2 regions of the Bradyrhizobium sp. AZCC 1577 genome follow, and region 2 is predicted to be linked to the other one. Evidence: riboswitches for the same ligand, from Rfam matches in the RefSeq annotation. Region 2 holds a riboswitch; the other holds the start of a gene.

Region 1 (5,054 bases), 6.0 Mb from region 2:
CCGGTGTTGCCGGAAGCCCGTCAGGCGATTGCGCAGATCGGCGAGTTTATCTCTGACGTGCGCGGCTGAGGCGCGCCGGCACAGGCGATCACACCCGGAAGTGCTTGGAGAGCTTCAACCCCTGCGCCTGGTAGTTCGAGCCAATGCGCTGGCCGTACATCGCATCGGGCCGCGACAGCATTTTCTCGTAGACCAGACGGCCGACGATCTGGCCGTGCTCGAGGATGAATGGCACCTCGCGCGAGCGCACTTCGAGTACGGCGCGCGCGCCCTGCCCGCCGGCACCGGCATAGCCGAAGCCGGGATCGAAGAATCCGGCGTAGTGCACGCGGAATTCGCCGACCAGGGGATCGAACGGCACCATTTCGGCGGCGTAATCCGGCGGCACCTGCACGGCCTCCTTCGAGGCCAGGATGTAGAACTCGCCGGGATCGAGGATGAGGCTGCCGTCTGACCGTGCCGGGATCGGCTCCCAGAATTCATCGACCGCATAGCCGCCGCGGCGGTCGACGTCGACCACACCGGTGTGGCGCTTGGCGCGGTAGCCGACGAAGCCGCTAGTGTTCTCACCGGACAGATCGACCGACAGCGCCACGCCATTGGCGAGATCGGCGTCATCGATATCGACCAGGCGCTCGGCGCCATGCAGCGCGTCGAGCTCGTCGGCATTGAGGATGGCATCTCCAGTGCGGAAACGCACTTGTGATAGCCGCGAGCCCTCCCGCAGCAGCACCGGAAACGTCTTCGGGCTGATCTCGGCATAGAGCGGGCCGTGATAGCCCGCGCCGATCATATCGAAGCGGCGGGTGCCGTCGGCAATCACGCGGGTGAAGACGTCGAGCCGTCCGGTCGAGCTCTTCGGATTGGCGGCGGCCACGATCTCCGGCGGCAGCGCGAGGCTTTCCAGTAGCGGCACGATGTAGACGCAATTGGTCTCCAGCACCGCGCCGTCGGAGAGATTTATTTCATGCAGCTTCAATTCGTCGATGCGCTCGGCGACGGTCGCGCCCGGCCCAGGCAGGAAGCTCGCGCGCACCCGATAGGCAACGTCGCCGAGGCGCAAATCGAGGCTTGCGGGCTGGATCTGGCTCTCGACAAACGGATAGGCCGGCAGGATCAGGCCCGCATCCGCCATCGCCGCGATCATGCGGTCGGGGAGAATTCCGTTACCGTCGGGCGGAAGCGTGAACGACACGGCGCGGTCCTCTGAGGTGGCCCTGGATGCCCAAATGTCATCCAAACCTCGTAAATATGGGCTTTTAGGGGTTATCCGATGGTTGCCTTGACTGAAAGGGCGCAAGCGAATATCAGCATGACTTATCCCGTGGTGATTTGAGCCGGCCGGCTTGCAGCCACGTTAAATAAGTAGCTAAACAGGCCGGGGACACGTGTGATCCCGGCCTGTGGAAATTCTTCCAGGCCGGTTTTTTTGTGACCATTTTCCGGTGGTCACGACGGAGGTCACATGTCTGAAGTTGGTTCTACCAAGCGTTTTCGTCCCGAAACCCGCCTCGTCCACGGCGGCACGCTGCGCTCGCAATTCGGCGAGACGTCGGAAGCGCTGTTCCTCACCCAAGGCTATGTCTACGACAGCGCGGAGCAGTGCGAGGCGCGCTTCAAGGGCGAGGATCCCGGCTTTATCTATTCGCGCTATTCCAATCCTACGATTTCAATGTTCGAGCGCCGCATGATCGAGCTCGAAGGCGCGGAAGCTGCTCGCTCCACCGCCACCGGCATGGCCGCGGTGACGACCGCGATCCTCGCACCGCTCAGAGCCGGCGATCATGTGGTAGCCTCGAAAGCCCTGTTCGGCTCGTGCCTTTACGTCGTGCAGGACCTCCTGCCGCGCTACGGGATCGAAACGACGCTGGTCGACGGCCTAGATCTCGACCAATGGCAGCGCGCATTGCGGCCTAACACCAAGACCTTCTTTCTGGAGAGCCCGACCAACCCGACGCTCGATGTGCTCGATATTCCGGCGATTGCCGAGATCGCGCACAAGGGCGGCGCACGGCTGGTCGTCGATAACGTCTTTGCCACGCCGATTTGGCAGAGCCCGCTTTCGCTCGGCGCCGACGTCGTGGTCTACTCCGCAACCAAACATATCGACGGTCAAGGGCGCTGCCTCGGCGGCATCATTCTCTCGTCCGAAGCCTTCATCGCAGAGCACATTCACAACTTCATGCGCCAGACCGGGCCATCGCTCTCGCCCTTCAACGCCTGGGTCCTGCTCAAGGGACTGGAGACGTTGGGCGTGCGGGTACGCGCGCAGACCGACAACGCGGCGAAAATCGCCGAGGCGTTGGCAAGCCATCCGAAGATTTCGCGATTGATCTATCCCGGCCGCGCCGATCATCCGCAAGCGGAGCTGGTGAAGAAGCAGATGCGCGGCGGTTCAACGCTGATCGGCTTCGAGGTCAAGGGCGGCAAGGCCGCCGCCTTCCGCGTCCTCAATGCGTTGCAGATCTCGCGCATCTCCAACAATCTCGGCGACGCCAAGAGCCTCGTCACCCATCCTGCGACGACGACGCATCAACGGCTGACGCCAGAGGCGCGCGCCGAGCTCGGCATCAGCGAAGGCTTTATCCGCTTCTCGGCCGGGCTCGAGCATGCGGATGATCTGATCGAGGATTTTGCACAGGCGCTGGAGAAGGCGTGAGCTCGCTACGCGCGTAGCCACACAACAGGTGTCGTCCCTGCGAACGCAGGGACCCATAACCACAGGGTGTGGTGGGTTAAGCAAGGCGTCAACCACCGCCTCTAATCACCAGGGCCGCGGCGTATGGGGTCCCTGCGCCGAGTGCGCGATTGCGCACGGAGGCAGGGACGACGGCTACATCGGCCGATAGGCTCGCACATCCGACGGCACGGCGACGCCGAGCTTGATCTGGCCGACCGACTTGATGATGTCGTCGCCGAGCAGTTGGGCGAAGCAGGCATAGCCCCAGTCGCTCATGTGCAGGCCGTCGGCGATCACGAAATTCTCGATCGGAATCGCCTGCCGCTCGTGCCAGTCCTTCATCACCGCGAAGCGCGGGAAGATGCCGACCTTGCGAAGCTCGGCCGTCTTGTTCAAGAGCTTCATCATCTTGCCGGCACTTTCGGCGTGCTCGTTGACCCGCGGCGAATATTGCGGATCGATCAGCACGACGTCGGAGCCCGCAGCCTGAATGCGTGCGATGCCTTCGTCGATGAGCTTGACGGTCTCGGCGGGATCGAGGTTGCGCAGCACCGCATTGGTGCCGACCTGCCAGATCACCAGATCCGGACGCAAGTCGATCACGGAGGTCTGCAGCCGCTTCATCATTTCCGGCGCGTCCTCGCCGCCCTTGCCGGCATTGACGACGGAGATGTCGGCCGTCGGATATTTGCGGCGTAGCTGCGCCGCGAGCCTGTTCGGATAAGTGAATTCCGGCGAACTGGAGCCGTACCCCTGGGTCGATGACGATCCGAAAGCGACGATCACTACCGGCTGACCCGCGACGAGCTTGTTCGCGACACGCGGCAGCGATCCCATCGATTTGGAAGCGCCCTTCGGCGGCAGGCAGGGAACGCGGCTGAAGATGTCGCCGGCCGATTTCGCGACTTCCTTCACCTTGTCGATCGCTTTGCCGGTGACGCCCTTCTGCGCGGCCGGATTGCCAGTAGCCGCCGGCGTAGCCTGCGGCGGGGCGCTTTCGGCCGAGGGTTTGTTTTCCGGGTTGTTTTCAGCTTTGGCGCCATCGGACAGCGCCGCCTGCTGACCGGCTTGCTGGGAAACCGTCTGGGCACGCAGCGGCAACACCGAGGCAGGCATCAACACCGCGAGGCCCGCGGCGAAGACAGTCAGCAATGTCGACAAACGAAAAGGGCAGTGAGAACTCATTAACGCCAGTTCCTAATTCTGCTGCGCCTGATCGAGGCGGGCCGCATCGAGCACGAATTTCGAGAGCGCCCGGCCCAGGCAGGCATGAACCCTTTTGGCCATGTCGGTGCCATGAAAGGTACTGAACAGATCGAAATCTCCGGCGTCGTTCCAGTGGCGCATGATGGCGAACCGATCGAACAGCGGAACATTATGCTGCTGCGCCACCACGCGCATATTATCTAGGTACGGCGGCGCGGAAATCATGGTTTCGGTGCGCGGGCTGTATTGCAGATTGACCAAAACCACGTCGGCTCCCGCATTTTGCAGCGCAGCAACCCCTTCGTCGACGGCGCCGCGAAAATCGTCAGGATCGACGGATCGCATAGCATCGACGGTTCCCGTCTGCCAGATGACCAAAGTAGGCCTTTTTGCTTCCACCAGCTTAACGAGGCCGGCATCCACCTCCTCGGCGGTCTTGCCGGTGTGTAGTTCCACGGAGAGGTTGATTGGGGTGGAGGGCAGCTTCTCCTTCAGCGCCGCCTGCAGCCTGGCCGGATAGGCGCTGTTTTCAGAGGACAGGATGGTCGATGAGCGGCTCCCCACCACCAGGACGGTCAGCGGCCGGGCGTTCTTGACGGCCTCGGCCACCTTGGGAAGCGTGCTCTCGGTGGAGAGGAGGTAGGGGGGAACTTCGCAAGCCTGGGGGGCGGCATCCTGGGCACGAGCCAATCCGGCCGCTGCAAGACCCGCAAGCAGCGCCAGGACCAGCACAGTTCCCGAGCCGGGCCTCATGCGCTTCCTCCCGCCATATCGGCGTTGATTGCCGTGCTTTTCGTTTTCGAGGCTCCTTTGTCGGCCGAATGCTTGTACCACGAAATCACCCACGCCATGCCCCACATGATGAGGATACCGGCAAGACTGACCAGGGCGTGCGTAAGGGCACCCCCACCGACTTCGGCCAGCACAAAGTGTCCCGCAAAGGCCAGGAAGACGCCCAGACAGAATATCTCAAGCGAATGCTGGCCACACAGGATCAATGGTCGCAGCCAGCGCGATTTGAGGCCCGACCAATCCTTGGGCAGGAAGCGCACGGTGAGCGCGGCCAGCGCCAGGAAATGGGCAAACCGCAGCACGTCCAGATCCGTCTTGGTGATCGGGTACATCCACTGTTCGATCCGCTTGGGCATCAGGAAGCTGAGTTGCGGAA
Region 2 (5,054 bases):
GGCGCGCGGCTATATACCTTCCGATGTGCCGCCCTCGGCCGAGGTCTACACCTACGAGTATTTCTACACCGACGCGCTCGGCGTGCTCGATCACCTCGGCATTGCCAAAGCGCATTTCGTCGGCCTGTCGATGGGCTCCTATTCCTCGCTGCAAGTCGGCCTAAATGCGCCGGAGCGCGCGCTGTCGATGACGCTCGCCGCCGTCGGCGCCGGCTCCTCACTCGAACATCTCGACGCCTTCCGCGCGCAATGCGTCGCCAATGCCGAGCAATATGAGGCGATCGGATCGGGTGAAGTCGCCAAGGTGACGCGTGAGGCGCCGAGCCGGATTCCGTTTTTGCTGAAGGACCCGCGCGGCCACGCCGATTTCTACGCCGCGCTGGCGCGGCATGATGCCAGGGGCTCGGCCAACACCATGCGCAGCTTTCAGGGCAAGCGACCGTCGATCTACACCATGACGGATGCGATCCGACGCGTGCCGACCCCGGCGCTGATCCTGTGCGGCGACGAGGACGACAACTGTATTGAACCGAGCCTGTTCCTGAAGCGGCATTTGCCGGCCGCGGGGCTCACGTTCTTCCCGAAGTCGGGCCACGTGCTCAATCTGGAAGAGCCGGCGCTGTTCAACGAGATGGTGGAGCGGTTCATCGCGCTGGTGGAAGCCGGGCGATGGCCGGCGCGCGATCCGAGGTCGATGGTGGCGGCGGTGGTCTAACTGCAGCGCAGCACACGTGATGGACGCACCGGCGGAAGGGTTCCCTCTCCCCTTGCGGGAGAGGGTTAGGGAGAGGGGTGCCGCTTGCTCCGTCGTTGGACGGATAAAGATGGCCTCTGCGAAGACCTTCTCTCGCGATGCGAGTCGTGTTGAGCTCACGATATCTCTTCCGCCGGAGCCCGGGGCTTACCCCTCTCCCCAACCCTCCCCCGCAAGGGGGAGGGAGCCCTGGCAGCGTGCTGACCTCACTCGAGGATAGATGGATTGCTTCGTGCTATCGCTCCTCGCAATGACGGTGGTGGCTACTTCCCCTTCCCGCCCCTACTCAGCAAGAACACGCCCTGCTCGCCGAACATGTTCCAGACCCACCAGGGCAGGTTCAGCGGCACCGGGCGGCCGTAGAGATCGAGCGCCACCGCGCGCTCCATCTTGACGTTGATCTCGTCGCAGAGCTGGACGAAATCCTTGATCGTACAGAAATGGATGTTCGGCGTGTCGTACCAGGTCGCCGGCAGGTTCTCCGTGCGCGGCATGTGGCCGCCGACGAGCAGTTGCAGCCGCATCTTCCAGAAGCCGAAATTCGGAAACGACACGATCGCGCGCCGGCCGATGCGCAGCAGGTTTTCCAGGACCGGTTTCGGCTGCCGCGTCGCCTGCAGCGTCTGCGACAGGATGACATAATCGAAGGCATCGTCCGGATAATTGACGAGGTCGGTGTCGGCGTCGCCCTGCACTACGGCGAGCCCCTTGGCGACGCAGCGATTGACGCCCTCGCGCGACAGCTCGATGCCGCGGCCATCGATGCCGCGGCTCTCCAGAAGTTGCAGCAATTCGCCGTCGCCGCAGCCGACGTCGAGCACTTTTGAGCCAGCCGGAATCATTTCGGCGACGAGGAGATGATCGGTGCGATATTTGCCGGTGCGATCGGGCGCGATGCCGCCGAGCGGCAGGGCCTGTTCCTGTAACGCCATGTCAGGCTCTATCTCTCTTTTTTGACGCGGTTTCTTCACGCGAACCGGTATCCACTTCGCTCGAAAACGCTTTGCTATCAAGGCCGCGCGCATTGCCCGCGGATTCCAGGAAGGCGCGAGAAATGTCGAAGAACTCGGGCACGTCGAGCAGGAAGGCATCGTGGCCGCGGTCGGTCTCGATCTCGGCGAACGACACTCGCGCGCTCGAAGCATTCAGCGCATGCACCAGCGCCCGCGATTCCGAGGTCGGAAACAGCCAGTCGGAGGTGAACGACACCACGCAGAAGCGGGTCTTGATGCCGCGAAACGCTTCCGCCAGCACGCCGTCATGGTCGGCGGCGATATCGAAATAGTCCATCGCGCGCGTCAGGTAGAGATAGCTGTTGGCATCGAAGCGCTCGACAAAGGAAGAGCCCTGATAGCGAAGATAGCTTTCGACCTGAAAATCCGCATCGAACGAAAATGTCGGCAGCTCGCGATCCTGCATCCGCCGCCCGAACTTGCGATGCAACGCGGCGTCGGAGAGATAGGTGATGTGCCCTGCCATCCGCGCCACCGCCAGTCCGCGATGCGGATGCGTGCTGCGCTCGAAATAGCGCCCATGGTGCCAGTCCGGATCAGCCATCACGGCCTGCCGGCCAAGTTCGTGAAACGCGATATTTTGCGCCGAATGGCGCGTCGAGCAGGCGACCGGTAGCGCCGAAAACACCCGTTCCGGATAGGCTGCCGTCCATTGCAGCACCTGCATGCCGCCCATCGATCCGCCGATCACGCATAACAATGTTTGGATGCCCAGCCGGTCGAGCAACATGGCCTGCGCGCGGACCATGTCGGGAATGGTGATGATCGGAAAATCCAGTCCCCACGCCTTGCCGGTCGCCGGGTTGGTCGAGGCCGGACCGGTCGATCCCATGCAACCGCCGATCACGTTCGAACAGAGGATGAAATATCTGTCGGTATCGAGCGGCCGCCCTGGACCGACCATGATTTCCCACCAGCCCGCCTTGCCGGTCAGAGGATGCACGTTGGCGACATGCTGATCCAGCGTCAGCGCGTGACAGATCAGGATCGCGTTGGAGCGGTCGGCGTTCAGTTCGCCATAGGTCTGGTACGCGATCTGGAATGGCGCGAGATCGATGCCGCAATCGAGCTTCAAGGGCTGCTCGATGCCGAATTTGACCACCGGCGAGGTCGGATGATCGGCCTCGTGGGCGCGGTCCTCGCTGTGAATCGACGGGCTGGATACCGACTGCAATTGTGTCATCCCGACCTTCCTCCTCGCGGAGGTCCTTACAGACAGAAATCAGGCCGCAAAAAACCCGGCCTGAACGAAAGGTTCGGCCGGGATCAATCTGTCCCCGGCCTGTTTAGCGAGTTGTTTAACGTGGCTGCAAGCCGGCCGGCTCAAATGACCACGGAATGGAACAAAGCTAGTCCGAAGCAGGTCCCTCGTCAAGGCAGCCGCATGGTTAACCCTGCACCGATCATGGCGGATCTGACGTTTCTCTTTGCTTTCGACGGCCGTCTTTTCTAATCAATGCACCTTGCTGGGTGGTGATTTCAGACCGATCCGGCGCTGAAGGTTTTAACATGTCCAAGGCTCCCCCGGCTCCGCCCTCGCTGCAGGAATTGCGCAAGGAGATCGACGCGATCGACGAGCAGGTCCATCGCCTCTTGATGGCGCGCGGCGACATCATCGACCGCCTGATCCAGGTGAAGCAGACCCAGGAGGTGGGGTCGGCGTTCCGGCCCGCGCGCGAGGCCAGCATGATGCGCAGCCTGGTCGAGCGCCATCGCGGCATCCTGCCGCTCGATACCATCGAGAGCATCTGGCGCGTCATCATCTCGACCTTTACTTACGTCCAGGCGCCGTTCTCGGTGCATGCGGATGTCTCGGTCGGCGAGCCCGCGATGCGGGATTCGGCGCGGTTTCACTTCGGCTTTGTCGTGCCCTATGTCGGCCATTTCAGCGCACAGGCCGCGGTTGAAGCCGTGGCGAAATCCAAGGGCGATCTGGCGCTGGTCTCGGCGGTCTCGAGCCGCACGCCGTGGTGGAGCGCGCTGGAAGCCGAAGGCGCGCCAAAAATCATTGCCCGGTGGCCGTTCCTCGAGCGCGCCGATCATCCGGCCGCGCTGCCGGTGTTCGTGATCTCGCGCGTGGCCGATGATGCCATGGTGACGGAGGTGCAGATGTGGAGCGTCCGCGTCTCGGGGTGGAACGCCGATATCGCCCGCGCGCTCGCCCCGCTCGCCGAAATCGTCGCCGTGCCCGATACCGCTTTCGACGGCGCGGCGCTTTTGGTGTCGGATGCCGGCGCCGGGTTCGAAAAGATCAAGACCGCCCTGATCCAGGCCGGCGCCTCGGTGCGCTCGTCGGCTCTCGTCGGCAGCCACGCAACACGCTATACGGTGCCCCCGAACGGGTCGGCGAAGCCTTAAACGCCGTCCGAAATTCCGGAGTTGAAGATGAACCGCCCCGTGCCGAATCCCGGCATTCTCGATATTGCGCCCTACACGCCCGGCAAGACCCCGGTGCCGGAGCCGGGCCGCAAGGTGTTCAAGCTGTCGGCCAACGAGACCCCGTTCGGGCCGTCGCCGAAGGCAATCGAAGTCTACAAGGACGTGGCGGAGCATCTGGAGGACTATCCGGAAGGAACCTCACGGGTGCTGCGCGAAGCGATTGGGCGCGCCTACGGGCTCGATCCCAACCGCATCATCTGCGGCGCCGGCTCGGACGAAATCCTTAATCTCTTGGCGCACACCTATCTCAGCCAGGGCGATGAGGCGATCTCGACCGCCCACGGCTTCCTGGTCTATCCGATCGCGACGATGGCGAACGGCGCCAAGAACGTTGTCGCGCCCGAGACCAATTTTACCGCCGACGTCGATGCCATTCTCGCGCGCGTGACGCCGCGCACGAAACTGGTGTGGCTCGCCAACCCGAACAACCCGACCGGCACCTACGTGCCGTTCGACGAGGTCAAGCGATTGCGCGCTGGCCTGCCGCCGCATGTGCTGCTGGTGCTCGACGCTGCGTACTCCGACTACGTGTCGCGCAACGATTACGAGCTCGGCCGGGAGCTGGTGGCCACCACCGAAAACACCGTGATGACGCACACCTTCTCCAAGATTCACGGGCTGGCGGCATTGCGGATCGGCTGGATGTTCGGTCCGGCGCACATCATCGACGCGGTCAACCGCATTCGCGGGCCCTTCAACGTCTCGACGCCGGCGATGCTGGCGGCGGTCGCCGCGATCGAGGACACCGCGCATATACAGAAGTCGAAGGCGTTCACCGAAGAGTGGCGCAACTGGCTGACGGAGGAGATCGGCAAACTCGGACTGAAGGTGACGCCGAGCGTCGCCAA

Evidence for each region. A riboswitch is a leader RNA that binds a small molecule or an ion and turns the genes downstream of it on or off. The one in region 2 is predicted to bind S-adenosylmethionine.
Region 1: another riboswitch for S-adenosylmethionine. It lies ahead of V1278_RS05715 (O-succinylhomoserine sulfhydrylase); the one in region 2 lies ahead of metX (homoserine O-acetyltransferase MetX).

Annotation. Positions count from the first base shown of each region.
Region 1 is NZ_JAZHRQ010000001.1:1,234,521-1,239,574, reverse strand. It holds gene V1278_RS05725 (alpha/beta hydrolase) at 1-69, shown strand, start outside; gene V1278_RS05720 (2'-deoxycytidine 5'-triphosphate deaminase) at 89-1,195, opposite strand; SAM riboswitch at 1,315-1,394, shown strand; gene V1278_RS05715 (O-succinylhomoserine sulfhydrylase) at 1,466-2,659, shown strand; gene V1278_RS05710 (SGNH/GDSL hydrolase family protein) at 2,834-3,865, opposite strand; gene V1278_RS05705 (SGNH/GDSL hydrolase family protein) at 3,878-4,639, opposite strand; gene V1278_RS05700 (OpgC domain-containing protein) at 4,636-5,054, opposite strand, start outside.
Region 2 is NZ_JAZHRQ010000001.1:7,272,152-7,277,205, forward strand. It holds gene V1278_RS34425 (alpha/beta fold hydrolase) at 1-715, shown strand, start outside; gene metW (methionine biosynthesis protein MetW) at 1,018-1,686, opposite strand; gene metX (homoserine O-acetyltransferase MetX) at 1,688-2,950, opposite strand; SAM riboswitch at 3,033-3,112, opposite strand; gene V1278_RS34440 (chorismate mutase) at 3,277-4,125, shown strand; gene hisC (histidinol-phosphate transaminase) at 4,153-5,054, shown strand, end outside.